3 regions of the Aeromonas rivuli genome follow, and region 3 is predicted to be linked to each of the others. Evidence: predicted binding sites of a transcription regulator. Region 3 holds the regulator's gene; each other region holds the start of a gene.
What was found. Region 3 encodes sigma-54, which starts transcription at its own class of promoters, with help from an activator protein. Its sites were predicted from a motif close to TGGCACNGTTTTNGCTT; they were not measured.
Positions count from the first base shown of each region.

Region 1 (9,565 bases), 140 kb from region 3:
AGCTGTTGGCGGCGCGCTTCATCGGCGATCGGCGGCTACGGGGCATCTTCGTGCAGGGCAGTTTTCGCGGCAACATGGGCATCATAGGGCTGGCCTATGTGCAAAACGCCTATGGCCAGGCTGGGCTGGGGGGCGCCGCCTTCTTCGTCGGCGCCGTGACGGTGCTCTACAACATACTCGCCGTCATCACCCTCACCCGTAGTCTGGGTGGCGACCCCGGTCTCAAGCCCATTCTCAAGGGCATCATCAAGAACCCGCTGATCCTTGCCATCCTTGCCGCACTGCCCTTTACCATCTTCGGGGTACAGATGCCGCAACTGGTGCTGACCACGGGCAGCTACTTTGCCAACCTGACCCTGCCCCTGGCCCTGCTCTGTACCGGGGCCTCCTTGAGCCTCAAGGCGTTGCGCGGCGGGGCCGCACTGACTGGTTATGCCACCCTGGCGCGTCTGTGTGCCATCCCCTTTCTGCTCACTCTGGGTGGCTGGTTCATTGGTTTCACCCCGCTTGAGCTCGGTATTCTCTTCCTAGTCAGCTCGACCCCGACGGCGGCCGCCAGCTATGTGATGACCCGCGCCATGGGCGGCGACAGCGTGCTCGCTGCGAACATCATCGCCACCACCACCCTCGGTTCACTGGTGAGCACCAGCCTGGGGGCTGCCCTGATGAACTATCTGGGATTGATGGGGTAATGAAGGGCTGTTGACTGAAGAAAATCGGGGCTTGACCTTACCGCTGACGGCAGCATTAGGCTGGGATCACATCAACAGAGGAGACACAGTATGACCATCGAACTCACCGTATCCGGCATGTCCTGCGGTGGCTGCGCCGCCAGTCTGCAAAAAGCCCTGCTGGCCGCGCCCGCCGTCACTCAGGCCCGGGTCGATTTTGACGGCAGCAAGGCTGTCATCGAGGGTGAGCTGAGCAAGGCCGAGTTGATCGCGCTGATCGAAGCCAAGGGATTCAGTGCGGAGTGACTTATCCCTATATGGGTAAAAATTAGACCAATATTCTGTTTATCTGTTTTTATTGGTGAGAGTGATCACTTCAATTTGGGTTAAAAAGAATAAAAATGCTGCAATCACTTACCCAGAAGGATTGCAGCATGACCCTCCCTATCCGCAAGACCCTGCTCGCCGCCGTCGTTGGCCTGACCCTCTCCCCCCTGGCCATGGCCCTGCCCAGCGTGCACATACTGGCGACCGGCGGCACCATCGCCGGTGCGGGGCAGTCTGCCACCCAATCCAACTATGAGGCAGGCAAGGTGGCCATCGAGACCCTGATCGCCGCCGTGCCCGAGATGAAGAACGTGGCCGAGGTGCAGGGGGAGCAGGTGGTCAAGATAGGCTCCCAGGACATGAACGATGAGGTGTGGCTCACCCTGGCCAAGCGGGTCAACGAGCTGCTGGCCAAGGATGAGGTGGATGGCATCGTCATCACCCACGGCACCGACACCATGGAAGAGACCGCCTACTTCCTCAACCTGACCGTCAAGAGCGACAAGCCGGTGGTACTGGTTGGCGCCATGCGTCCCTCCACCGCCATGAGTGCCGATGGCCCGCTGAATCTGTATAACGCCGTGGTCACCGCCTCCGACCCCAGCTCCAAGGGCCGCGGCGTCATGGTCGCCATGAATGACACAGTGCTGGATGCCCGAGACGTCACCAAGACCAACACCACAGGGGTGCAGACCTTTGCCGCCCCGAACTTCGGCCCGCTGGGCTACATCCACAACGGCAAGATAGACTACCAGCGCAGCCCGGCCCGCCTGCACACCAGCAAGACGCCATTCGACGTGAGCAAGCTCGACAAGCTGCCGCAGGTGGGCATCGTCTACAACTATGCCAATGCCACCGATCTGCCGGCCAAGGCGATGGTGGATGCCAAGTTTGATGGCATCGTCAGCGCCGGGGTGGGCAACGGCAACCTCTATCACAGCCTGTTCGACACCCTGGCCAAGGCGAGCAAGGATGGCATCCGGGTAGTGCGTTCTTCCCGCGTGCCGACCGGCGCCACCACCCTGGACGCCGAGATCGATGACGCCAAGTACGGCTTCGTGGCCGCCGGTACCCTGAACCCGCAGAAGGCACGCATCCTCTTGATGCTCTCCCTCACCCAGAGCAAGGATCCGGCCCAGATCCAGCGCTGGTTCCAGCAGTTCTGATCCCGGGGTTCAACCCGCTAACCTAAATCCATGAAAAAAGGGCAGGATCGGATCCTGCCCTTTGTTATGGCGCCATGTTCACATAGAGCGCGCCCTCAGCTCACCATCAGCCAGCCGCAGAAACCCAGGTACACCACACCCACGCAGGCCAGTCTGCCCGCCGTCATCCGCTCCCGGCTGAAGCCCCACCACAGCAGTGCCACCGCCAGCAGGGTCACTAGCGAGGAGGCCAGCATGGTGCTGTCGAGCAACCAGGGGGTGAACAGCAGACAGAACGCCTTGGGAATGGTGCCCTGGATCATCATGGCGCCGGAGATATTGGCCAGTGCCAGCCGGTATTTTCCCTGACGCACCCAGATCAGCACGTTCATCAGCTCCGGCATCTCGGTCGCCACCGGGCTCAGCAGCAGGGCCGCCAGCACGGGGGAGAGGCCAAGCAGCTCGCCCATGCTCTCCAGTTGATGAACGAACAGCTGGGCCGCCAGCGCCACCACCACCAGGGCTCCCAGGGTCTGCAGCAGCACCTTGCGAAGGGCCGGGATCTCGGCCTTGGGATCCAGCTTGAGGGGCTCTGGCAACGGGGTCTCGTGGCTGTCGCTCTGTTTCAGCTCGCGCCGCACATAGACCAGATACACCAGCACGAACAGCGGCGCCAGCCAGGTTTTGCCGGTGAAGGCCACCATGCCGAGGGCCACCGCCACCAGGAAGATAGCGACAAACCAGGCCTGATCCCGACCAGTCTCTCGCTGCACCTCGCCATCGATGGCCCTGTGTTCAGGGCCCATGCACAGCAGCAGGGTCAGGCCGACGGCGGCATAGCCTATGGTGGAGAGCACCAGGGGGCCGCCGAGGGCGGCCCCTATTCCTATCTGCTGCTGGGCGGGGGCATCCCCCATCAGCAGGGCCGTCAGGGTGACGATGCATTCGGGCAGGGCAGTGCCGAGGGCCGCCAGCAGGGAGCCGGTGGCGCTTTGGGAGAACTTGAGGTGATGACCGGTCCATTCGATGCCGTTGACGAAATATTCGCAGGCCAGGTAGATGGTGACGGCAGAGAGCAGAAATAACAGCAGGGTGATCAGCATAATGGGCAACCGCCAGGCGAGCAGAACAACCGATGGACCCGATATGGCTCGCCCGGCTGGCTTGCGTATCGAGGCCAAAGGTCTTGCAGAGCGATAGATGCTATCGCCGCCCATGCCATGGATCTGATGATCCAAGAATGTTGACATGAGCCCTGCCCGGATCTCGGGCGGGTTGCTACTCCCCAATGACAGTGCGGGTTTTTTACCAAGAGATGGGTTGCCCCACAAGGAAAATGGCGGCTCGTCCCCCGGCAACTTGTAAGGGAATGTAACCTGGCCACAGACCCATCCCATCAGCTCTACCCGCCAGGATCCAGATCCCTCCCACAGGATCCTCGCCTTGGCACAGGGATTGCTATGAGTTGACTACTGTCCACATTGACTTGGGAAGGGTGAACGATGAAACGGTGGATCCAACATTTTTATCAACTGAACCGCCTCAACTGGCTCATGGTTTGGCTGCTGCTCTGCTGCAGCATCATTTTGCTGTTCCCGACCGGGCTGATGAAGGGGGCCGTGAGTGCCTGGGCCGAACTGCACGCCGCCTGGCTAGGGGTCGGCATGCTGATCGCCATCTCTTACTTCTGTAGCCAGGGCATGTTGATCCTGTGGGAGTGGGCCTGTGGCGAATGGTTGTCCCGCAAGCAGAAAGATCAGCTCTCCCGGATGATTGCCTTCCTCGATTTCAACGAGAAGGCGGTGCTGCGCGAGTTCGTGCTGCAGCGTAAAAGCGTCATAAACCTGCCGATCACCGAACCCGCCGTCAAAAATCTGATAGATGCCGGTGTGCTCACCTACGCCTATGGCAAACCGGTGCGGGAGAAGGATGACGAAAACCAGATCCGGGCACTGATGATAGCCCTGCCGGCCCGCCCCTTGCTCACCTACAAGGTGCTGGGGCTGTCGCGCGGCAAGATGAGTGACGAACAGGTGGAGCAGATCATGAACGCCAGACCCAAGTTCGCCCAAAAAAGCCTGCAGCGCTGAACTCTGCACGCTCACCCACAAAAAAGGCGCCAGATTGGCGCCTTTTTCCATTCCGCTATCGACGACTCTCTATTGGGTACGTGCCTTGAGGTAGCCTGCGTAGTCCGGGATCTGCACGCTGAATGCCTGATCCATGTGAGGGCTGTCCATGATGAAGTCGGCGGTTGCCTCATTGGTTGCCATCGGTATGTTCCAGACGGCGGCCAGACGCAGCAGCGCCTTCACATCCGGATCATGGGGCACGGCGTTGAGGGGATCCCAGAAGAAGATGAGTACATCTATCTTGCCTTCGGCAATCAGGGCGCCGAGTTGCTGATCGCCGCCCATGGGGCCGGAAAAGAGGCAGGTGATGGGTAACTGCGCCGACTTGCTGAGCAGGGAGCCGGTGGTTCCCGTGGCATAGAGGTGATGTAGCTTGAGCGCCTCCTTGCGACGGCCAACCCAGTTGAGCAGCGCCGTTTTCATATTGTCATGAGCCACCAGGGCCACCCGTTTGTGGGGAGCCATTTCCCGTGCAATCTGTTCCATCTTGGTATCCGAGGGTGAAAAGTTGAGATGCCTATCCTAATCGAAAGCGCGTCCCCCTGCCTATCGGTGCGCCATAACTGTGATCCGGGTGAAACTTGGGTGTTGGCCACGATAAAAACCCGCCGAAGCGGGTCTGGGTATAGTCAGTTGGGGGTGAAGAGCGCCGAGGGTCAGGAGCCTTGATGAAGCTGGGATTGCTGATAATTTTCGAGACCGATGCGACCGATAAGATCGATCTGAGTCTCCAGCCAGTCCACATGCTCCTCTTCATCTTCGAGGATCTCCTGGAACAGATCCCGGCTGACATAGTCATGCTTGGATTCGGCATAGCCGATGGCAACCTTCAGATCCGGGATGGCATCCATCTCCAGAGAGAGATCACAGCGCAGCATCTCTTCGACCGTCTCACCGATGCGCAGCTTGCCCAGCTCCTGCAAGTTGGGCAGTCCCTCCAGAAACAGGATGCGCTTGACCAGTTCGTCCGCGTGTTTCATCTCGTCAATGGATTCGTGATACTCCTTGTGCCCCAAAGCCTTGAGGCCCCAGTCATCATAGATGCGGGCATGCAGGAAATATTGATTGATGGCGACCAGCTCGTTGGCCAGCACCTTGTTCAAATGCGCGATAATCTTGGCATCACCTTTCATCGTCAATCCTCCTTGCTGGATCCATCAAGCTTAGACCAGGAAGGTGACAACAACAGGGTGAGCGGGCAGATGCCCGCTTATGGAAGGGGGAGGTGAGATCGAGAAGGTCAGGCTACCTGATAGTAGCTGGGCGCCTGGTCGAGTTCGGTCTTGATGATCGCCTTGGCCATGGGCAGGCACTTGCCACACTGGCTGGCCAGTCCCAGCTCTTTCCTGAGTTGACGAAGATCCTTACCTGCCTGTACCGCCTGACGTATCTGGGTATCGGTAATGCCACGGCACAAACAAACGTACATATTTACACCTCACCTTGGGATAGGCTGAAATCTAAATGAGAATGGTTTGTAGTGCAAATAACAATTGGGAATAAGCCGAGCCACTTGCCAGCCCCCAGCCCCTTGAGGACAATGTCCCATCACCACGGAGGTTCCATGCTCAAGACCCTGTTCAAGTCACTGTTTGGTGGCGCAGCTCCCGTCGCACCTGAGGTCACCCCCACTGAATATGCCGGCTATCTCATCTACCCAGAGCCTATGGCCGAGGGGGGGCAATATCGGCTGGCGGGGCGCATTACCAAGGAGATTGATGGCGAATTGTGCAGCCACAGATTCATTCGCTCAGACCTGTTCGTCAATCCGGCTGATGCCGAACGATTCATGGTGCAAAAAGCCCAGACCTTCATCAATCAGACGGGGGATCAGATGTTCGAGCCCAGATCCGGTCAGGGCGCATGACCGCATTACGTCAGGCGCTGAGCAGGGTGGGGGAGCGGCGTCTGGTCTGGCTGGAAGGCTCTGAGGCCGAGACCCAGGCTGCCGCCCAGGCATGGTTGTCCGGCGATATTTTCTGGCTCGGCGAAGGGCCATCGCAATATGCCCCTCTGCCGGCGGTCAAGGCGCTGCAACGGCTCGGTCAGGAGTGCGATACCCTGGTGTTCAATAGTTTCAGCGGCTTTCACCCCGATGCGTTCGGCGCCCTGGCGGGCACCCTTCGCGCAGGGGGCTTGCTGATCCTGCTCACCCCGCCACGGGCTGAGTGGCCCGCTTTCGCGGATCCAGACAGGCTACGTCTGGTCTCAACGCCGGACGAGTTGCCGCGAGCGGGTCAGGGTTTTATTGCCCGGCTGGCACGGCTGCTGCCTGAGGATCCCGCCTTGGATCTCGCACTGCCAAGCGGATCTTCCCCTTGGCAACCCATCCGGGCCGATCGCCCCATGACGGCGGGGCAGGCCAATGCCATCCAAGCCGTTCGCCAGGTGCTGCATGGCCACCGGCGACGGCCCTTGGTGATCAGTGCCGATCGCGGGCGAGGCAAGAGTGCGGCGCTGGGATTGGCCGCCGCTGCCTTGCTGCGTGAGCAGCCCGGGCTGCGCATCGCCGTGACGGCGCCCGCCAAGGCCACGGTCGCCAGCCTGCTCGAACATGCGGGATCTGCTGGCCAGACTCTGGACGGAATCGACTTTTACTCTCCCCAGCAGTTAATACAAGAAGAGATAAGCTGCGATCTGTTGCTGGTCGACGAGGCCGCTGCGATCCCGACCCCGTTGCTTGAGGCCATGTTGGCGCGTCACAGTCGCATCGTCTTTGCCACCACAGAGCATGGCTATGAAGGGACGGGACGTGGCTTCCACCTGCGCTTCAAGGCCCATCTCGACGGCCATGCCCCAGGCTGGCGTGAGCTGCACCTTGACGAGCCGGTGCGCTGGCGCGCCGGTTGCCCGCTGGAGGCCCTGGTGTTTCGCCTGCTGGGGCTGGCTGCCGAGGTGAGCGCACCACTGCCCGCGCTTGCCCCGGTGCGGTGCCAGATAACCCAGCAGGCATTGGCCAGCGACGAGGCTCTGCTCAATCAGGTCTTCGGGCTGCTGGTGCTGGCTCACTACCAGACGACCCCCAGCGATCTGCGTATCCTGCTGGAGAGCCCGGATCTCGACATTCATCTGTTGGAGCAAGAGAGCGGTCTGCTTGGGGTGGCACTGGTGGCGCGGGAGGGCCATATCCCGGCCGAGCTGGCCGAGGAGATCTGGGCGGGGCGGCGGCGCCCCCGTGGTCATCTGTTGCCACAATCCTTGCTGGCGCACGCTGGCCTGCGGGAGGCAGGAGATCGCAGCTATGGCCGGGTGCTGCGCATCGCCGTGCATCCCGAGCTGCACAGACGCGGGCTGGGCAGTTTGCTGCTTGGCCAGTTGGTGAGCCATTACCGGGAGTCCGGGTTCGATTACCTCGGCGCCGCCTTCTCTGCCACGGCCGATCTGCTGCCCTTCTGGCGCCGGGCGGGCCTGCAGGCATTGCGCATCGGTCTGCAAAGAGATGCCGCCAGTGGCAGCCATGCCGCCCTGTTGCTGCGTGCCTTGCGCCCCGAGCGGGAGGCCGAGCTTGCCCGCTGGCACGAGCGCTTTTGCCGCCAACTGCCAACCCTGCTGGCCGGTGAGCTGCGGGAGTTGGATCCCGAACTGGTTTGGCAGTGCGTAGCCCCCGTTGAGGGGAAGGAAGGTGAAAAAGGGGAACCGACGGACAGATGGCCAGGGTGGGAGGCGTTTGATGGGGATGAGCTGACGTGCTTTGCCCATCATCACAAGCCGTTCGAGCTGTGCCAGCCCAGTCTGCAGCGCTGGCTGGCGGCCCACCTGAACCGCCTGCATGGATTGCAGTCCGCAGAGCGAGCCCTGCTCATCGCCAGCATCTGGCAATACGCCCCCTGGGAGGGGCTGGCCCGTCGCCAGAGGCTCAGTGGCAAGCCAGCACTCATCAAGGCATTGCGTGGCTTGCTGGCGCGGCTGTTGTAGTGCAAAGCCCGGGATACAAATCCTGCCTCCAGATAGAAACAAGGCGCCCTGAGGCGCCTTGTTTCTATCAAGGGTGGCTCAGCGTGAGCTGGCCGCCGGGATGACCGGAACCCGGCTGACAAACTTGCCCATGTAGGCGAAGGCGATGGTCAACAGAATGCAGGTAAAGCTCAACCACATGTAGGGCAGGTAATCGAGGGTCGCCACCCCGAGCACCCCGGCCATGAAGATGCCGTTGTCGCTCCAGGGCACCATGCCGCAGGTGAGGGTGCCGCCGAACTCGGCGTTGCGGGAGAGGTTCTTGCGTTCAAGTCCCAGCCTGTCGTAGTTCTTGGCCATGATCTTGGGGGTCAGGATCAGCGACACATACATGGCCGAACCGAACACGTTGGCCAGGAAGGCGGTGCCCAGGGTATGAGTGGTCAGGCTGCCGACGCTGTTGATGCGCTTCTCGAAGGCGCTGGCGATCACCTCAAGCAGTCCCACCTTCTCCAGCAGACCGCCGAAGCCCAGTCCGAAGATGATGACCGCCACCGAACCCAGCATGGACTCCATGCCGCCGCGGCCGAGGATGTTGTCGATGAAGTCGACCCCGGAGACGATGGCGAACGGACTGTAGGCGGAGTGCATCGCCTTGACCGGATCCATGTCCTGGAAGGCGATGGCCCAGACAAGTCCGAGCAGAGCGCCGAAGCTGATCACCGGGAAGGCGGGCTTGCGGTTCGCCAGCAGGCCCAGCACCAGGATCACCGGCACCACGGCCAGCGGGGTGATGTTGAACTGCTTGTCGAGGGCCTCCATCACCAGGTTAACCTGCTCCAGGCTGACATTGCCCGAATACTGCATGCCGACCACGGTGAACAGGGCTGCCGTGATGACATAGGAGAAGAGGCTGATGGGCAGCATGCCCTTGATGTGCTCCACCACGTCGACGTTGGACATGGTCGAGGCCAGCACCACGGAATCGGAGAGGGGGGAGAGCTTGTCGCCAAAGTAGACGCCGGAGAGCACGGCGCCGGCGACCAGCGGGGCGGGTACCCCCAGGCTGTGGCCTATGCCCATCATGGCGATACCCGCGGTGGCGGCAGAGCCCCAGGAGGTGCCGGTAGCCAGCGAGGTGAGTGAACAGATGAGCAGGGTCGCCAGCAGGAAGATGGAGGGGTGTATCACCTTGAGGCCGAAGTAGATGATGCTGGGCACTATACCCCCCGCGATCCAGGTACCGACCAGGGCACCGACGGAGACCAGTATCAAAATGGCCCCCATCCCCTTGGCGACGCCGTCGACGGCGGCCTGCTCCAGGGACTTGTAATCATGGCCGAGCTTGATGCCGAGGCCCATGATGACGAACCAGGCGATGAACAGGGCCAGCTGG
Region 1 is NZ_CP079742.1:601,259-610,823, forward strand. It holds gene KYK33_RS02775 (AEC family transporter) at 1-692, shown strand, start outside; gene KYK33_RS02780 (heavy-metal-associated domain-containing protein) at 783-977, shown strand; gene ansB (L-asparaginase 2) at 1,106-2,164, shown strand; gene KYK33_RS02790 (sodium:calcium antiporter) at 2,260-3,246, opposite strand; yybP-ykoY riboswitch at 3,335-3,442, opposite strand; gene KYK33_RS02795 (superinfection exclusion B family protein) at 3,646-4,233, shown strand; gene KYK33_RS02800 (methylglyoxal synthase) at 4,303-4,761, opposite strand; gene bfr (bacterioferritin) at 4,932-5,408, opposite strand; gene KYK33_RS02810 (bacterioferritin-associated ferredoxin) at 5,516-5,704, opposite strand; gene KYK33_RS02815 (HlyU family transcriptional regulator) at 5,840-6,142, shown strand; gene KYK33_RS02820 (tRNA(Met) cytidine acetyltransferase TmcA) at 6,124-8,190, shown strand; gene nhaC (Na+/H+ antiporter NhaC) at 8,269-9,565, opposite strand, start outside.
Region 1: KYK33_RS02795 (superinfection exclusion B family protein) is a predicted target of sigma-54. The motif match lies at 3,588-3,604, and genes of this name have one in related genera.

Region 2 (9,565 bases), 1.9 Mb from region 3:
TTGGTGACCACCGTATCCCCCCCCGCGAGCGGGTTGGGTTGAGAGACCTGCTGGTTCTCGGCAATGGTCACCGTCAGGCCGCCATGGCTGATGGCCGCAGGCTTGAGCCTGACCTGGCTGCCGATGACGATGGTGCCGGTGCGCGAGTTGACGATGATCTTGGCCGCCTCGGCACCCGGATCCACCTCCAGGTTCTCTATGGTGGCAAGATAGGCGACTCGCTGACCCGGATCCCGGGGGGCAAACACCTTGACCGAGGTGGCATCCAGTGCCTGGGCGGTATTGGGCCCCACCAGATTGTTGATGGATTCCGCCAGGCGGCGCGCCGTGGTGAAATCGGAGCGATTGAGGTTGAAGGTGATGGTATCGCCCTGACTGAAGGAGTTGGGCACCTCACGCTCGACGGTGGCGCCATTGGCAATGCGGCCCACGGTCGGGGTATTGACCACCACCTTGGAGCCATCGGCTCCCTCGGCGCCGAGACCACCGACCACCAGACTGCCCTGGGCCACCGCATAGACGCGGCCATCCAACCCCTTGAGGAAGGTCTGCAGCAAGGTGCCGCCCCGCAGGCTCTTGGCCTCACCGATGGCGGAGACGGTCACGTCTATGGTCTGGCCCGGCTTGGAGAAGGGGGGCAGGTCGGCGTGAATGGCCACCGGTGCCACGTCTTTTATCTTCGGCTTGATGTTGTCGGGCACCTTGATGCCGAAGTTGTTGAGCATGGTGCGAAATGTCTGTTCGGTGAAGGCGTTGTTCTTCTCGCCGGTGCCGGGCAGACCCACCACCAGGCCATAGCCCAGCAGCTGGTTGTTACGCACCCCTTCGACCGAACTGATGTCCTTGATACGGGCAGCCTGGGCCGCCAGGGGTAACAGGCAGCAGCACAGACAGAGTAGACGGAGTCGTTTCATGGGTTGTCCTAGCACTAGAGTGGCCACCAGGGACCATTGAAGAAACTGGTCAGCCAGCCCTGTTCCTGGGTATTGGCCAGGTCACCGGTACCACCGTAGTGGATACGGGCATTGGCCACCTTCTGGGAGGAGACGCTGTTGTCCGAGGTGACATCTTCGGGGCGGATGAGGCCGGTGATACGGATATACTCGTTGCCGTTGTTGAGCATGATCCACTTCTCGCCACGCACCACCAGGTTGCCGTTGCTGAGCACCTTGGCCACGCTGACCGAGATACTGCCCTGCAAACTGTTGCTCTGATCCGCCTTGGCTTGCCCCTTGAAGGCGGAATCTTGCCCGATGGAGGCCGACATATTGTACGCGCCGGCCGTGATGGGCACGCCCCCCAGGCTGACCGGATCCAGATTGAAATCATTCTCCTTGCCTGTCTGGGTGTTGGCCTTCTTGGAGGCGGAGGTCGACTCGGCCAACTCGATGGTGATGATGTCACCGACCTTGTGGGCCTTGATGTCCGAGTAGATGCCATTGACCTGATCGGGCTGGAAGATGGCACCGGTCGGGCGCACCGACACCGGCTCGGATTCACCATAGACCGGGGAAAACTCGGGGTCGTCCGGTTTGGCGGTATTGAGGGTGCTGGTACAACCCCCCAGCGCCAACAGGCCCAACATCCAGATGTGTTTCATTGCAAGACTCCCATTACTACCGCTGGGTCAGAGAAGAGGTTATGTCCGTTGGGTCAGGTAGGACATCATGGAGTCCACCGCCGAGATCACCTTGGAGTTCATCTCGTAGACCCGCTGGGCCTGAATGAGGTTGACCAGCTCCTCGGTGACGTTGACGTTGGAGACCTCCAGCATGCCCTGCTTGATGACACCCAATCCGTCCGCACCGGCCGTGCCTTCGATGGGCGCTCCGCTCGACTGGGTCTCGAGGAACATGTTCTCACCCATGGGCTGCAGGCCGGAGGCGTTGACGAAGTCGCTGATGTTGATCTGGCCAATCACCTGGGACTGACCGTCCCCCTTGAGCTGGATGGAGACCTGACCATCCTCGCCTATGGTGACGCTCTGGGCGTTTTCCGGGATCTGGATCTCGGGCTGCAACGGATAGCCGTTGCCCGGGGTGACGATAGTCCCCTCGTCATTGAGGGTGAACTGGCCGTTGCGGCTATAGGCGCTGCTGCCATCGGGCAGTTGCACCTCGAAGAAGCCACGCCCATTGATCATCAGATCCAGGGAGTTGTCCGTGGTCTGCACGTTGCCCTGACTGAAGCTCTTCTGGGTGGCGACCACCTTGGCCCCCGCCCCCAGCATCAGGCCGGACGGCAGCTCGGTATCGGCCGAGGAGCGCCCCCCCGGCTGATTGATGTTCTGATAGAGCAAATCCTCGAAGATGGCTCGGGATTTCTTGTAGCCAACGGTACTGGCGTTGGCGAGATTGTTTGAGGTAACGGCGATGTTGGTCTGCTGGGCATCCAATCCCGTCTTGCCTATCCAAAGTGCAGGATTCATGTCTGGCTCCTAATTAGCTGATACGCAGCAGCTGGGTTTGGGCTTCGTCGTTTTCCTCGGCCGTCTTCATCATCTTGACCTGGGTTTCAAACTGACGTTGCAAACGAATAAGGTTGGTCATCTCGTCGACCACATTGACGTTGCTGTTCTCCAGCGCACCGGCGATCAACCCCACATCGGCAGAGGCCGGCTCAGGCTGGCCATCCTTGCGGCGAAACAACCCATCTTGCCCCTTCTCCACCGCATCCGCCGCCGGCCTGACCAGCTTGATGCGCTGAAAATCTTCCGGCAAATTGGGGGCGGCCCCTTCCGGGCGACCGGTGATGGTGCCATCCCGGTTGATCTCCACCTTCTCGAGGGGCAGCGGCAATACGATGGGCCTGCCTGCGTCATCCACCACATTGAGCCCGGTACTGGTCTGCAGATTGCCGGTGGCACTGAGTTCCAGATTGCCCATGCGGGTGAAGGCTTCTCCCCCCTTGTCATCCTGTACCGCGATCCAGCCCTGACCATCGAGGGCCACGTCCAGATCCCGCCCCGTGGTCATCAGGGAGCCGTGCTGCAGGTTCTGGCCCGGCCGCTCGGTCATGGCAAATACCCGGGTCGGCAGCCCTTCGCCAAACGCCTGCATGGCGCGAGCCTGCTCGAAGTCAGACTTGAAGCCGGTGGTGTTGGCGTTGGCCAGGTTGTTGCCACGCACAGCCAGGCTGTTCATGTTCTCTTTGGCACCGGACATCGCGATATAAAGAAGGTGGTCCATGGGTTCTCCGTCAAACAGATGACTCTGCCTGGAATAAAGCAATTAAGATGCCAAGAAGATTAGATTGATCTTAAGGTGTTGATATATAAAGAAAGGGCGCCGAGGCGCCCTTGTGTGCTGGTCACAAACTTATCAGCGGATCTGCAATATGGTCTGCTGCAGCGAGCTGTTGATTTCCAGAGAACGGGAGTTCGCCTGGAAGTTGCGCTGGGCCGTGATGAGATCCACCAGCTCCGAGGTCAAATCCACGTTGGACTGCTCCAGGGCCGACGACTTGATGGAACCGAAGGTGCCCGAGTTCGGGGTGCCCGGCAGACCATCGCCGGAGAGCAGGGATTCCCGCCAGGAGGTATCACCCACCTGAGTCAGCCCCTGGGCGTTGGCGAACTTGGCCATGGCCACCATGGCCACCTTGACCGTGGTCGCGTTGCTGTAGGTCGCGGAGACGATGCCGTCATTGGTGATTTCGACCTTGGTCAACCGTCCTACCGTGGAGCCATCCTGGGTCAATTTATTGACTTCGAAAGGAGACGAGTACTGGGTCACAGTACCGAACTTGATTTCGATCGCCTGGGTGGGATCGGCGCCATTGTCGATGACGCCCGCCCCCGGCGTACCCAGGGCTTCGGTCTTGATGACCGCCGGAGTAATGGTGTTCACCTTGCCATCGGCATTGAACGTGATACTGGCGCTGAGCGGGGGGGTGGCCACCCCGGTTGCCGGCGTAGTGATGGCACCACCGGTGATATCGATGGGTTTGTCGCCCTCATACAGATACATGCGCCAGGAGGTCGGGTTGGCCGACTTGGTAGGATCCAGCGGATCGGCATCTTTGACGAAGTACTGAGTGATGGTATGAGGCTCACCAAGGGAGTCGTAGGAAACCACAGAGGTGGACGACGAATAGGTGGATGAATCCTTGGGATCGAAGGTAGAGGGGTTGACGACCTGAGGGGTCGCAGTCGCAGGCAGGTTAAAGCTGGCCTCGACCGTGGTGGTCTGTTTGGGCTCACCCGCCTTGTCCGGGATCTGGATGGGCTTGGTGGCATTGAGGCTCACCGCCTTGGGGGTGCCGTCGGCATTGATCTCGTACCCCTGCAGGAAACCGCCGGAGTTATTGACCATGTAGCTGTTTTCATTGAGCTTGAAGGCACCGGCCCGGGTGTAGCTGCGATCCAGGGCATTGACCCCGTCCGAGGTGACGAAGAAGCCATTGCCCTGAATGGCGAGATCCAGGGAGTTGTTGGTAAATTGCAAGGCCCCTTGCTGGAACTGCTGCGCCACGGCACCGGTCGCCACACCATTGCCCACCTGGGTCTTGGAGTTGACGAAGATGGAGTTGGCATAGACATCGGCAAACTCGGCACGGGACTCCTTGAAGCCGATGGTGTTGACGTTGGCAATGTTGTTCGCGGTGACGTTCAGGTCTTTTTGAGCCGCATTGACGCCACTGAGGGCATTGTTAAATGACATGTCTTTCTCCTTAGATCACTGCGTTATTGGTTGGGGTGGGCGTCGGGGTCGACTTGCTGCCAGAACCGGAAATTTCCAGCACATCCGTGAGGTAGATACCGCCCAGCCCTTTGAGTTTCAGGGTGCTGGGTGAGCTGGCCGAGCCCAGGGTGACACTCTCCACCTGGGCATAGGTCAGGGCCGGCAGGCTCTCGGACTTGCCCGCGACCGTTGCGCTGGCTTCAATCTGGTACTTGCCTGTCTTGGCGGGATTGCCATCCTTGTCCAGGCCATCCCAACTGAAGGCCACGTTGCCCTGGTGATCGCCCTCGAGGGCAAACTCCTTGACCACCTGGCCACTCTCATCTTTCACCGTCACCTTGACGTTGCTGCCGCCATCACCGGTTGCAATGACCCCCGAGATGTCGCCGCCTTTTTCCAGATAACCGGTATTGGACGGGATCAACACATCCTGGCCGACCAGTGCCGAGGCCTGCAGCGCCTGGCTCGAGGTCATCAGGCTGTTGAGGCTCTCCATCTGGGAGGAGAGATTGTTGATCCCCTCGGAGGTAGACATGGACGTCATCTGGGACAACATCTGGGCGTTATCTACCGGCTTGAAGGGATCCTGATAGGAGAGCTGCATGGTGAGCAGCTTGAGGAAAGACTCCTGATCCAACTCCTTTTTCTGGACTGTGTTTGCGGTCTGGTTCGATGCAACGCGATTGACGCCCAGTACGCTGTCATAGGTATCTGCCATTTACTTGCCGCCCCCTATCAGGACTTACCGAGATTGAGGGTCTGCTGCAGCATGCGCTTGGCAGAATCGGCAATCTGGACGTTGGTTTGATAACTGCGCGAGGCGCTGATCATGTCAGCCATCTCCTCGACCATGTTGACATTGGGTTTGAAGATGAAGCCATCCTTGTCGGCCATGGGGTGATTGGGATTGAACTCCTTGAGCAGCGGAGCCTTGCTCTCAACGATGCCCTTCACCTCGACGCCGACCGACCCCTGGCCATCGGACATGGCCTGCTCCAGCTGGGCGGCAAAAACTGGCCGCCTGGCATGGTAAGTTCCTTCCACACTGGAGCTGACGCTGTCGGCGTTGGCCATGTTGCTGGCCACGGTATTGAGTCGCACCGACTGGGCACTCATGGCAGAACCTGCGATGTCAAAGACCTTGAACAAACTCATTGCTGTGCTCCTTGGTTTTGTTGCAAGGCCTGGTCCAGGCCGCGGCGTATCGGATCATTGCTGAAGCGGTAAGCGATCAGGCATAACAAAGCGTCAGGCTTCATCATCCCTGCTCTCCCTTGAGGGCCTTGAGCAGGCCGCTTATCTTGCCGTTCATGAACTCGACCGAGGTCTGGTATTCGAGACTGTTGCGCAAAAACTCGCTGCGTTCCTGCTGCAGATCGACGGTGTTGCCGTCCCCGGTGTCGGGCTGGAGCGGGTTGCGGTACTGGGATGTGCCCGGCTTGTCCATGTTCAAGGCAAAGTGGCGCTCGCTGGTCGTGGCCAGACTGAACCCCTGTTGATGCTGCTGCGCCTGGGCCATGGCATCGCCGAAGTTGATGTCCCGGGCCTTGAAGCCTGGGGTATCCGCGTTCGCGATATTGCTAGATAGCACCTCGGCACGTTTGGCGCGCACGCTCAACGTGTATTGATGAACACCAAAAGCCTTGTCGAATGAAATTGCCATAACACACCTCCTGCTTGCTGGATTCTTAGCAAGAGGTGTGCCAAAGGAAGAGATGGGAGGGGTTATTTGACTTTGTAAACAATACCGGGGTTGCAGCGGATCATCTCGAACCTGTCAGTGAGGCCCGCCAGGGACTCCGAGGCCCCCAGCATCAGGTAGCCGCCCGGATTCAGGCTGGCTGCGAACTGGTTGAGGATCTTCGACTTCACTTCAGGGGCAAAGTAGATGAGCACATTGCGGCAGAAGATGATGTCGAACTTGCCGAGCAGGCTGTAGCTTTCCAGCAGATTCAGGGGGCGGAAGGTTGTCAATTTTCTGACACGATCCACGACCCGCATCTTGTTGTCACCATGGGGCTCGAAGAATAACTTCTTGCGCTCTGGGGAGAGGCCGCGGGCCAGCGCCAGGCTGTCGTATACCCCCTCCTTGCACTGATTGAGCATGGTGGTGGAGATGTCTGTGCCGATGATCTGTACCCCGCCCGGCAAGGTACCAGGGCGTTTGACCTGCTGCTCCAGCGCCGACATGGCGATGGAGTAAGGCTCCTGACCCGAGGAGGAGGCCGCCGACCAGATCTTGATGGGGCGGCCACTCTTGCCCAGCTCCGGGAAGATCTTGTCGGTGAGCAGCTGGAAGGGATAAGCATCCCGAAACCAGAGGGTCTCATTGGTGGTCATGGCATCGACCACCGCCATCTTCAACTCCCGCTCACGCAGGCTCATGGAACGGGTCACCAATTCAGACAGACTCTCGATGCCAAACTGAGCCATCAAGGGGGACAGGCGGCTCTTCACCAGGTATTGCTTGTTGTCACCCAGCACAATTCCGCACTGCAGCGCCAGAAAGCTGCTGAATTGCTTATATAAGTCGTCTGACAGTGTCTTCATGTATGCGTTCTTCTTGTTTTAGAGTGCGCCTTGAACGGCCTTGGCCAACTCATCGGGCTGAAACTTGGCGATAAAATTGTTCGCCCCGACCTTCTGCACCATGGCCTGGTTGAACACCCCACTGAGGGAGGTGTGCAGGATAACATGTAAATCCTTCAGGCTGGGATTGTTGCGGATCTCGGCGGTGAAGGTGTAACCATCCATCTCGGGCATCTCTATGTCCGAGATGACCAGGGCGATTTGATCCTGGATGGGGCCATTTTTGGCCATCTCCAGCAGCATGTTGAGGGCCTCGCGGCCATCTTTTGCCAGCACGCATTGCACACCGATGGCATCGAGCGCCCGCTGCACCTGTTTGCGCGCCACCGAGGAGTCATCGGCCACCAGCACCGGCCGTCCCTGGGTATTGTGCTCTGCGCTCACCGCCACCAGCTCCTGGCTCACCTCGGTCGAGACCGGGGAGATCTCGTTGAGGATCCGCTCCACATCGAGGATCTCCACCAATTCGCCATCCACCTCGGTGACCGCCGTCATGTAGTTGATCCGTCCTGCCCCCTTGGGGGGTGGCAAGATAGATTCCCAGTTCATGTTGATGATGCGTTCGACCGACTGCACCAGGAAGCCCTGGATGGATCTGTTGTATTCCGAGATGATAATGAAGCACTTGGAGAGATCGGCGATGGGCCTGTTACCCATGGCCATGCTGATATCGATCACCGAGATAGTCTGGCCACGAATGTGCGCCACACCGCGAATGCAGGGATTGAGCTTGGGCATGACAGTCAAGGGCGGGCACTGCAACACCTCGCGCACCTTGAAGACGTTGATGCCAAATCGTTGACGCCCATTGAGTCGAAACAGCAGCAACTCCAGGCGATTTTGCCCGACCAGTTGAGTCCGTTGGTTTACCGAGTCCAGAATACCGGCCATACACACTCCCTAAAAACGCCTGGCATTATTCATGCATGTTGTGCATGCGCCATGTTGACTCGCGCCAGATTCCCAGCGGTTCCAGGAACCCATCTTGGCGCGAGCATAGTGAACAGTTGTCTTATACGTTATCCACTTATCGACCAGCGGACGAAAATGATTAACAGACTTTTCCTCATCCTGTTGCTGCTCAGCGGGGCCAACAAGGCCCTGGCGTCCGACATCAATGCCGGGTTGCAAACCCGGGCGGAGGAGTTCGTGCGCGATCAGCTCTCCTTGCCCCTCGATGCCCGTGCCGAGCTCAGTGCCGCCAGCATAGATACCCGCTTGCAGCTCACGGCCTGCGAGCATGATCTCGACATCAGCCTGCCTGCCAAGATGGAGATCAGACGCAACACCACTGTCTACCTCAAGTGCAACGAGACGCCGGGCTGGGATCTCTATCTGCCGGTGCGAGTCAGCATCCAGAAGCCTTATATCACCGTCTCGGAAGCCATCGCCAAGGGGGATATTCTCGGTCGCAACCAGCTTATCCAGGCCTACGAGGATCAGACCCTGATCCGTGGTGACTATATACAGGACATAGAGGCGCTGGTCGGTACTCGCAGCAAACGCGAACTCAGACCCGGCCAACCGCTGCGCCTGAATCAGATCTGTGTGATCTGCAAGGGCGATCAGGTTACCCTCATCGCCGAAAACAGCAGCATGCAGATCAAAACCATGGCGCGCGCCTTGCAAGATGGTAGCTTCGGCGACATGATCAAGCTGGTTAATATCAGGTCCGGCAGGACGGTACAGGGCAAGGTGAATTCAGTCGGCTCCGTTATTGTCAGCTTCTGAATGAATTTTTTGGTAATTTTCCCTAAAGTTCCGGTAGCTTAGACCGATAAACGGGTAAGCAGGCAGCAAAGCGAATAAAGGTAACCAAGATGGCTATTAACAATATCAACAACTTGGCAGGTAATCGGGTACAAAATACCGGTAACAGCCAGAGCAGCGTGGCCAAGTCGACCAACGGCGGACAAGATGCCCGCACCACTCAGGTCAAGGTCGATTCAGTCTCCCTGACCAGTGAGGCGCAACAGTTGCAACAAGTACAAAAAAACCTCAACTCGGCATCGACCGGGAATGAGAGCCGGGTGGAAAGCCTGAAGAAAGCCGTGGCCAGTGGCCAGTATCAGGTCAATGGCGAAGCCGTTGCCAAGAAGATGTTCAGCTTCGAAGCCAAGCTGGAAAAAACCCTGGGATGATGAGTCTGGCTGCACTGCTGCAACAACAGCATGATCAGCTGACCCAGATGCAGGGTTTGCTGAGCGAGGAGTTTGAACTGCTCAAGCAGCGCAGAGCCTTGGAGTTGCCGACCCTGGCAGAACGTAAACAGCAGTTGCTAGGTGCCATAGAGG
Region 2 is NZ_CP079742.1:2,876,125-2,885,689, forward strand. It holds gene KYK33_RS13210 (flagellar basal body P-ring protein FlgI) at 1-914, opposite strand, end outside; gene flgH (flagellar basal body L-ring protein FlgH) at 929-1,600, opposite strand; gene flgG (flagellar basal-body rod protein FlgG) at 1,640-2,428, opposite strand; gene KYK33_RS13225 (flagellar basal body rod protein FlgF) at 2,442-3,188, opposite strand; gene flgE (flagellar hook protein FlgE) at 3,321-4,661, opposite strand; gene KYK33_RS13235 (flagellar hook assembly protein FlgD) at 4,672-5,400, opposite strand; gene flgC (flagellar basal body rod protein FlgC) at 5,418-5,837, opposite strand; gene flgB (flagellar basal body rod protein FlgB) at 5,941-6,345, opposite strand; gene KYK33_RS13250 (CheR family methyltransferase) at 6,408-7,232, opposite strand; gene KYK33_RS13255 (chemotaxis protein CheV) at 7,251-8,162, opposite strand; gene flgA (flagellar basal body P-ring formation chaperone FlgA) at 8,397-9,002, shown strand; gene flgM (flagellar biosynthesis anti-sigma factor FlgM) at 9,092-9,412, shown strand; gene KYK33_RS13270 (flagella synthesis protein FlgN) at 9,409-9,565, shown strand, end outside.
Region 2: KYK33_RS13225 (flagellar basal body rod protein FlgF) is a predicted target of sigma-54. The motif match lies at 3,225-3,241, and genes of this name have one in related genera.

Region 3 (9,565 bases):
TCTTCGATGCGCTGCTTGCCAGCCGCCAGCAGGAGGCGAGCCTGCCACGCACCAGCCGGGAGCGGGTGTTGCATCTGCAGATCATGCTGCTCAGCGCCGAGCAGGGGATCAGGCTGGAAGACCTGGCCGATACCTGGTATCTGAGCCGGGCGGCACTGCAGGGGGACATGGCCGAGGTGCGCGAGCGGTTGGCTCATTTCGGGCTGACCATAGAGAGCAAGGCTCGCCTCGGCATGCGCATCCAGGGCGAGGAGACGGCGATCCGCGCCTGCCTGACCCAGTTGCTCTATCAGGAGCTGCTCCATAACACCCAGTTGCAGAGCCTGCTGCCCACCCTCTGCCCCAGCAAGACCCTGGAGGTGCTCGGCAATCGGATCCACGAGCAACTCAGCCGCCACCAGTTGCGGCTGACCGATGAGGGGCTGCAGCAGCTGACCATTTACTGCGCCGTCGCCTTGCTGCGTCTCGCCGCAGGGCATGAGCTGGCCCAGTTTGATACCGAAGACTTGACCGACAGCATGTTGACGGCGGCCGAAGCCATCTTCGCGCAACTGCCCAGCCTGACCCGGCCGGGTGCAAGCGAGCTGGCCTGTCTGGCCATCCAGATCCAGGCGCGGGTCATTGCCGACAATCCCCTGCTCAATCCGGTCATGGCCGCGGAGAGTGAGCGGCTCGTCAGCCATCTGCTCGATTATATCCATCAGCATTTCCCCTATGACCTGCGCCACGATGCCCAGCTGCGCGGGGATCTGCTCACCCACATCAGCACCATGCTGCTGCGGGTCAAATACCAGATAGGCAGTCACAACCCGCTGGCCGAGCACATCAAGCAGCACTACCCCCTCGCCTACGACATCACCCTTGCCGCCATCTCCGAGTGGATCAGGCAGACCCCTTACCGGCTCACCAACCACGAGATTGGTTACCTGGTGATCCACATAGGGGTCGGGCTGGAGCGTCACTACGACATCGGCTACGAGCGTCGCCCCCATGCCCTGCTGCTCTGCGATGCGGGCAATGCCACCTTCCGGGTACTGGAGGCCAGCATCAGACGTGAATACCCGCAACTGAGGTTCACCAGCCTGGATTCGGTGCGCGACTACGAGGCCCTGGACAGGCTGGATCAGGATTTCGTGATAAGCACGGTACGGGTGAGCGAGAAAGGTATCCCAGTGGTACAGGTCAACCCTTTTCCGACCCAGTATCAGCTGGAGCAGCTCGGCAAGCTGGTGCTGATCGATCGCACCCGCCCCTACCTGCTCGACAAATACTTCAGCGAGCACCACTTCCTTATTCTCAATGAAGCCATCAGCCAGAGTCAGCTACTGATGCGAGTCTGCGAGCAGTTGGAAGCGGAAGAGATGGTCGAGGCCGGTTTTCGCGCTTCTCTGTTCGAGCGCGAGCACATCGTCTCCACCATGCTGGGGGAAGGGATAGCCCTGCCCCACTCCCTCGGCCTGCTGGCCAAGCGCACCTGTGTCTATACGGTATTGGCGCCACAAGGCATAGAGTGGGGCAACGGCGAGAGTGCCAGCCTCATCTTCGTGCTGGCCATCAGCAAGGGGGACTATGAGGAGGCCATGGGCCTCTACGATCTCTTCATCAGCCTGATGAACGAGAAGGCCAGCAAGAGTCTGCTGGCCTGTGAAAACTTTGCCAGTTTCAAGGCGCTGGCACGCACCGGGCCCCACTAACCAGGGGAGTGGTCGGCCCTACTCCTCGTTGAAACCCGAGGTGAACAGCGCCACCACTGCGGCCAGGGCCGCCTCTTCCTGGGGCCCTTCGGCCTGCACTTCCACCTGCTTGCCCTGGGCCGAATCCAGCATCAGCATGCCGATGACGCTATCGGCATCGGCCTCGACCCCCTCTTCGTTACGCAGCAGCACATGGGCATCGAACCCCTGTACCAGCTCGAACAGCATCATGGCCGGGCGCGCATGCATGCCCAGCTTGTTCTTCACTTCTACCGAGGCGGAAACTGTCATCTGACCTCCCGTTGGGCCATCAATGTTGCGGATCGCGTTTGTCCAGGGTGCGATGGCGGATCTGCACGTTCTTGCCGAGCCCCTCAAAGGTGCGAGCCAGCTGTTCGGCGATAAACACCGACCTGTGCTGGCCACCGGTACAGCCAATGCCGACCGTGAGGTAGCTGCGGTTGTTGCGCTCCAGGGCTGGCAACCAGGTCGCCAGCATGTTCTCTATCTGCAGGGTGAACTGCATCACGTCCGGCTGACTGGCCAGGTAGCGAGCCACGGGCTCGTCCTTGCCGGTAAAGGGCTTGAGTTCGGGGATCCAGTGCGGATTGGGCAGGAAGCGGGCATCGAACACGAAGTCGGCATCCTTGGGAATGCCATATTTGAAGCCGAACGACTCGAACACCAGCACCAGCTCGTTCTCTTTCTTGCCGAGCACCCGGGTCTTGATGAGCTCGCTCAGGTCATGGATGCTGAGGCTTGTGGTGTCGATGCGCAGGTCGGCGCTGGCCGAGATAGGCGCCAGCAGATGGGTCTCTTCACGGATCGCCTCGTCCAATGAGAGGCGCTTGCGAGACAGCGGGTGCAGGCGGCGGCTCTCGCCATAGCGCTTGAGCAGAGTACTGTTCTCGGCATCGAAGAAGAAGCTGCTGTACTGCACCCGGCCATCGTTGCGCACCTGAGCAAGCAGCGTCTCTAGCCGCTCCGGATCGCTGGGCAGATTGCGCACGTCTATGCTGACCGCCAGCTTGTCGTACTGACTCTGTACCGACACGATCAGCTGGGGCAATAAATTGACCGGCAAGTTGTCGACACAGTAATAACCGAGATCTTCCAGCACCCGCAGGGCGACTGTCTTGCCCGACCCGGATCGGCCACTGACTACGATGAGCTGCATCTTGCGCCCTCCCACAACAAGGATTGATTAGAGCTGAGTGATGCCCATCAGGCGGAGATCATGATCTGGTAGAGATCATCATCGCTGCTGGCCTGGCGCAACTGGCGGCACACCGCCTTGTCACCGAGCTTGGATGCCATCAGGGAGAGGGTCTTGAGGTGCTGCTTGCACTCGCTCTCCGGCACCAGCAACGCAAACAGCAGATCGACGGGCTGATTGTCGATGGAGTCAAAGGGGATGGGTTCTGCGAAGGTCATCAGGACGGCCGTTGGCGGGAACTCGTCGCCGATACGACCGTGGGGAATGGCGATCCCGGCACCTATGCCGGTGCTACCCATTTTTTCACGGGCAAGCAGACATTCAAACAGGGCCTGGCGTGAGGTTCCCAGCCGCTCGGCGGCCAGTTCGCTGATGATTTCCAGGGCGCGTTTCTTGCTGGTACAAGGGACCGCACTCTTGGTGCAGTCCCGACTCAGTATGTGTTCAAGTTGCATAGTTATTTTTGATTTAGCTTGTCTTTGTGCTTGATGATCTGTCGATCAAGTTTGTCGAGCAGGCTATCTATCGCAGCATACATATCTGCATGTTGTGAGTTGGCGAACACTTCGCCCCCGCTGACGTGTAGCTTGGCTTCGGCAATCTGGTTCAGTTTTTCTACGCTCAACACCACGTGAACATTGTTGATCTGGTCAAAGTGACGCTCGAGTCTGGCAAACTTGTTATTCACATAATCACGTAGTGCTTCGGTGATCTCTACGTGGTGTCCGGTCAAGTTAATTTGCATAACGTCTTCCTTTTGTTTTGCCTAAACCAGGCGTTTGCGCTGATTGGACGGTGGTATCAACAAGGATTCACGGTATTTGGCGATCGTGCGTCGTGCCACCATAATACCCTGTTCGGCCAACAAATCCGCGATCTTGCTATCACTTAACGGTTTCGCCGGGTTCTCCGCCGTCACCAGCTTCTTGATCAGGGCGCGAATTGCAGTCGATGAACATTCACCTCCTCCTTCGGTATTGACGTGGCTGGAGAAAAAATACTTCAGTTCGAAGATGCCGCGCGGGGTATGCATGTACTTCTGGGTAGTCACCCGGGAAATAGTCGATTCATGCATCTCCACCGCCTCGGCGATGTCGTTGAGCACCATGGGTTTCATGGCCTCTTCGCCATATTCAAAGAACCCCTGCTGCTGCTCCACGATGCAAGTGGCAACTTTCAGCAGCGTCTCATTGCGGCTCTCCAGGCTCTTGATGAACCATTTTGCATCTTGCAGATGGGAGCGAATGAACTGGGTATCCTGGCTGGTACGCGCCTGGCGGGCCATGGCCGCATAGGTCTCGTTGACCCGAATGCGCGGTGCCGAATCCGGATTGAGCTCCACCACCCAGCGATTCTGACGCTTGATGACGGACACATCCGGGATCACATACTGGGAGTCACTCTGCACCACCCTGTTGCCGGGCCTCGGCTCGAGCTGCTGGATAAGGTCGATGACCTCCTTGAGATCCCCCTCCTTGAGGCGGGTCTTGCGCGCCAGGGTGCGATAATCACGATTGCCCAGCAAATCCATGTGCTCGCCAATCACCTCCCGCGCCTCGGCCAGCCAGGGCAGATCGGGGCTGAACTGACCTAACTGGATCAGCAGGCACTCTTGCACCGAACGGGCGGCGATGCCCACGGGATCGAAATGCTGCACCCGCTTGAGCACGGCTTCCACCTCGTCGAGCTCTACCTCAACCTCTTCGCTGCTCACCGCCTGCCGGATATCCTCCAGAGGACTGGTCAGGTAACCGGACTCATCAATGCCATCGATGATGGCCAGGGCGATGGCGGCATCGACATCGCTGAAGGGGGTGAGTCGCATCTGCCACAGCAGGTAGTCCTGCAGGTTCTCGGTGGTTTCCCCCTGATAGACGCTCTCTTCCCCCTCAAAGACGGGCCCTGCACTCTGGCCAGTACCGGCGGAGTAGACATCATCCCAGCTGCTGTCGACCGGCAACTCGTCAGGCATCTGTTCCTGCGCCATGGCCTCGCTGCTGTCGAGCTGACTCTCGTCTTGCTTGACCTCGGCATGGGTCTCCTGCAGCTCGGCCTCTTCTTGCTCGAGCAGGGGGTTGTTATCGAGGGCTTGCTGGATCTCCTGCTGAAGTTCCAATGAGGAGAGCTGGAGCAGACGAATCGCTTGTTGTAACTGTGGCGTCATGGTCAATTGCTGACCGAGGCGCAACTGGAGTGTCGGCTTCATCTACGTCGGGATATCCTTATATTCAGCGAGGCGGTCATCAGGCAGCAAAGGGTGATTTCCCCTTACTATAGACTGAATTGATCGCCCAAATAGACACGCTTGACCTGTTCATCGGCCAGGATCTCGGCGGGAGTGCCTTCCGCTATCATCTGGCCATGGCTGACGATATAGGCCTTCTCGCACACGTCCAGCGTCTCCCGCACGTTGTGGTCGGTGATAAGCACACCCAGGCCCCGCTCCTTGAGGTGCTGGATGATCTTCTTGATGTCGATGACGGAGATGGGATCTACCCCGGCAAAGGGCTCATCCAGCAGGATGAAGCGCGGTTCGGCGGCCAGGGCACGGGCTATCTCGACTCGGCGTCGCTCGCCACCGGACAGGCTCTGGCCCAGGTTGTCGCGAATGTGGGTGATGCTGAACTCTTCCAGCAGCTGTTCAACCTTGTCTTCACGCTCCTCCCGACTCAGCCCCTTGCGGGTCTGCATGACCCCCATGAGGTTGTCATAGACGGAGAGGCGACGAAAAATGGACGCTTCTTGCGGCAAGTAACCGATGCCATTGCGGGCACGGATATGCATGGGCTGCAGGCTGATGTCCTGCTCATCGATGGTGATAAGGCCCGCATCGCGCTGCACCAGGCCAACAATCATGTAAAAAGAGGTGGTCTTGCCCGCACCGTTCGGGCCGAGCAGACCCACGATCTGGCCAGTGCCCACTTCCAGGCTGACATCACTGACCACCATGCGCTTCTTGTAGCTCTTCTGCAGCCCTGCTGCTTTCAACACGGCCATGGTTTATTTGTCCTGCTTCTTGTCGGCGGGCTTGTCGAAGTTCTCAACCTGATCAGGCAGGAAGACCGTCTTGACGCGATTGGTCTCCCCCTTGCTCTCGGCGATCATCTTCTGCTTGACGATGTCATAGCGAATGAGGTCGCCGTTGACCTGGCTGTCCTCCTGCTTGAGTTCACCGTTGCCGGTAATGGTCACCAGGCGGTTCTTCAGCTCATAGCGGATGCTGTCACCGTGCGCATTGACCGGCTTGCCGTTATCGAGGATCTGGAAGAAAGTGGCGGGCTTGCCATAGGCGGTCATCACCTCGGCACCCTTCTCGCCGGAGCGGATCACCACGACCTTGTCGGCCTTAATCTTGATGGTGCCCTGGGTGATGATCACATCGTCACTGAAGGTGACGCGATTATCCTGCATCTCGGCGATCTGCTTGACGGCGTCCACATACACCTTCTCGGCGAAGTCGGACTCTTTGGCGTTGACGCCACCGCACAGCAGCAGTGCCAGGACGGCCAGATTAACGTTTTTCATTGAAATAGATGGCATGACCTTGATCCAGTAATTCGAAATATTTGCGATCCAGATGACCCTTCAGGCCCACGCCCTCGGTCTGGAACTCTTTGGCGACTATGTTGACCTGCCGATTGCTTCTCACATCCTGGGTCACCAAGTCCAGCTCCAGATAGGGTGTGTCCAGGGTGGAGATGAAGGAGGTGGGCAAGAGGCCATCGAGATGGACCTTGTCGCGCAGTATCACGTTGTCGTCCGTGTTGAGCACTCCCGTCTCGGCGGTCACCTTCCACTCTTCCTGACCCTTGTCATCAAACAGATAGACGATGGGCTTGTCGAAGGTAGCCTGCTCGAGCAGCTGAAAATACTCGGCATAGACAGACTCCAGCCGCTCGCTGCGCTTGCCTGTCTCGTCGAAGCGGGTGGTCACCAGATCCTTGGCGATGAAGTCCGGCTGATAATGTTCTGTCTTGGTCGCGGCTGGCGGCGCCAGGGTCACGTCTCCCAATTGCCAGATGGCCAAGGCAGCCAGGAAGAGCACTGCAAACAGCAAGGTCTGGCGATTGATCATGCCGACACCTCGGCCAGCTCATCGGCATGGCCCTGAGCCTGCAAGATGAGATCGCACAACTCGCGTACCGCCCCCATGCCGCCACCCAAACGGGTGACCAGATCGGCCCGGGCCGCAACCAGTGGATGAGCATCGGCAACTGCGACCCCCAGCCCACAGGCCTGCATCACCGGCAGATCTATGGTGTCATCCCCCATATAAGCGGCCTGAGTGGCCTCCAGGCCCAGTTTGGCCAATAGCGCCTCAAAGTGAGGCAGCTTGGTGTCCGCCCCCTGTACCAGATGCTTGACCCCCAGACTCGCCATCCGGTTGCTGACGATGCGCGAGTTGCGGCCGGTGATGATGGCAATCTCAATCCCCGCCTTCATCAAGGCCTTCATGCCTGCCCCGTCCCGGGTGCAGAAGGTCTTGAGCTCTTCGCCATCGTTGCCCATATAGATGAGGCCATTGGAGAGCACGCCGTCCACGTCGCACACCAGCAGGCGTATACGGGCAGCCTTCTCATACTGGGCTGCCGTCACTGGGCCATAGGGCGTTGCAATCTGTTGCATCAAATCACTCCCGCCTTGAGCAGATCGTGCATGTTGAAGGCACCGAGCGGTCGTTTGTCCGCATCAACTACCAGCAAGCCATTGATTTTTTTCGTTTCCATCAGCTTTACCGCCTCGGCGGCCATCATCTCCGGTCTTACGGTAACACAGTTGGCCGTCATCACCTGCGCGATAGGCGTGCTGTGAATATCGACCCGCAGATCCAGAATGCGGCGCAGGTCACCATCGGTAAACAGGCCGGCCAACAGGCCGTCGCCATCGACCACGGCCGTCATGCCGAGCCCCTTGCTGCTGACTTCCAGCAGAGCCTGACTGATGGTGGCATCTATCCCCACCCGGGGCAACAGATCTCCGGCATGCATCAGATCGCCAACCCGCAGCAGCAGGCGCTTGCCCAAGGATCCCCCCGGATGGGAGAGCGCGAAGTCATCGGCGGTGAAGCCACGGGCTTCCAGCAGAGCCACCGCCAGAGCATCTCCCATGACTAAGGTGGCCGTGGTGCTGGAGGTAGGGGCCAGTCCCAGGGGGCAGGCCTCTTGCTCGACCCTGACACAGAGATGCACATTCGCCTCTTTGGCCATGGTCGAGGCTGGATTGCCGGTCATGCAGATGAGCGGTATGCCTCGGCGCTTGAGTACCGGCAGCAGGGCCAGGATCTCGTCGCTCTCCCCGGAGTTGGAGATGGCGATGATGAGATCCCCTGCCGAGATCATGCCAAGGTCCCCATGACTGGCTTCGCCAGGATGCAGGAAAAAGGCCGGGGTACCCGTACTGGCCAGGGTAGCGGCAATCTTGTTGCCGATGTGGCCGGACTTGCCCATGCCAGTGATGACTATCTTGCCCCCGCAGCCCAGCATCAGCTGGCAGGCACGAACAAAGGTCTCGTCCAGATACTGATGCAAGCCCTCGATGGCTTGTTTCTCTATGTCCAGCACCGCTTTGGCACTGCGACGAAAATCGAACATTTCAGACAGGTTTTCAGGCTTGATAGACATATGGGGAGAGCTCCGGGCCGAAATTAGCTGCGGGATTATAAAAAAGTCTGTCCAGATAAGCGAATCTGATGGTTTCTGGCGAGCATGATGGGGGGCGAAAGGCCGGAAACTGTCGCCGACAGAGGGGACTGGCCTGCTCAATAGTTGTGCCTTGTTGTTGCTTAGACCTAGACTAGCCCATAAAATTCGCTCTTCATTTGCACCCGATGGACAATTGTTTGAACAACGATCTGATCACCATCTCCGATCTCAGCTTCAGTCACGGCGATCGCCTGCTCTACGACAACATCAGCCTCACCATCCCCCGTGGCAAGGTGACCGCCGTGATGGGGCCAAGCGGGATCGGCAAGACCACGCTGCTGCGGCTGATCGGCGGTCAACTCAAACCCGATGCCGGCACCATACTGTTTGACGGTGAGGACGTGCCCAGCCTGTCGCGCGGCCGACTCTATACCCTGCGCAAGCGGATGAGCATGCTGTTCCAGAGTGGTGCCCTCTTCACCGGCATGACGGTGTTCGACAATGTGGCCTTCCCCCTGCGTGAGCACTCCGGCTTGCCCGAGGCGCTGATCCACACCATCGTCATGATGAAGCTGGAAGCCGTCGGTCTGCGCGGCGCGGCATCCCTGATGCCCTCCCAGCTCTCGGGGGGCATGGCCAGACGCGCTGCCCTGGCAAGGGCCATCGCCCTGGATCCGGACCTCATCATGTTCGATGAGCCCTTCGTCGGCCAGGATCCCATCACCATGGGGGTGCTGGTAAAACTTATTCGCGAGCTCAACGATGCCCTTGGCATTACCTCCGTCATCGTCACCCATGATGTCACCGAGGTGATGGGCATCGCCGATTACGCCTATATCATCGCCAATCGCAAGGTCGTGGCCCAGGGCACGCCCCAGCAGTTGCGGGAGGATCGCAATCCCGAGGTCGAACAGTTTCTGCAAGGGCTGCCCGATGGTCCGGTTCCATTTCATTTCCCGGCTGGCGAACTGCTACAGGATCTATGATGTTGATAAGTCAAATAACCCAGTTGG
Region 3 is NZ_CP079742.1:461,711-471,275, reverse strand. It holds gene KYK33_RS02130 (BglG family transcription antiterminator) at 1-1,694, shown strand, start outside; gene npr (PTS phosphocarrier protein NPr) at 1,713-1,985, opposite strand; gene rapZ (RNase adapter RapZ) at 2,005-2,871, opposite strand; gene ptsN (PTS IIA-like nitrogen regulatory protein PtsN) at 2,919-3,365, opposite strand; gene hpf (ribosome hibernation promoting factor) at 3,368-3,655, opposite strand; gene KYK33_RS02105 (RNA polymerase factor sigma-54) at 3,677-5,116, opposite strand; gene lptB (LPS export ABC transporter ATP-binding protein) at 5,182-5,907, opposite strand; gene lptA (lipopolysaccharide transport periplasmic protein LptA) at 5,911-6,435, opposite strand; gene lptC (LPS export ABC transporter periplasmic protein LptC) at 6,422-6,982, opposite strand; gene kdsC (3-deoxy-manno-octulosonate-8-phosphatase KdsC) at 6,982-7,536, opposite strand; gene KYK33_RS02080 (KpsF/GutQ family sugar-phosphate isomerase) at 7,536-8,531, opposite strand; gene mlaF (phospholipid ABC transporter ATP-binding protein MlaF) at 8,738-9,538, shown strand; gene mlaE (lipid asymmetry maintenance ABC transporter permease subunit MlaE) at 9,538-9,565, shown strand, end outside.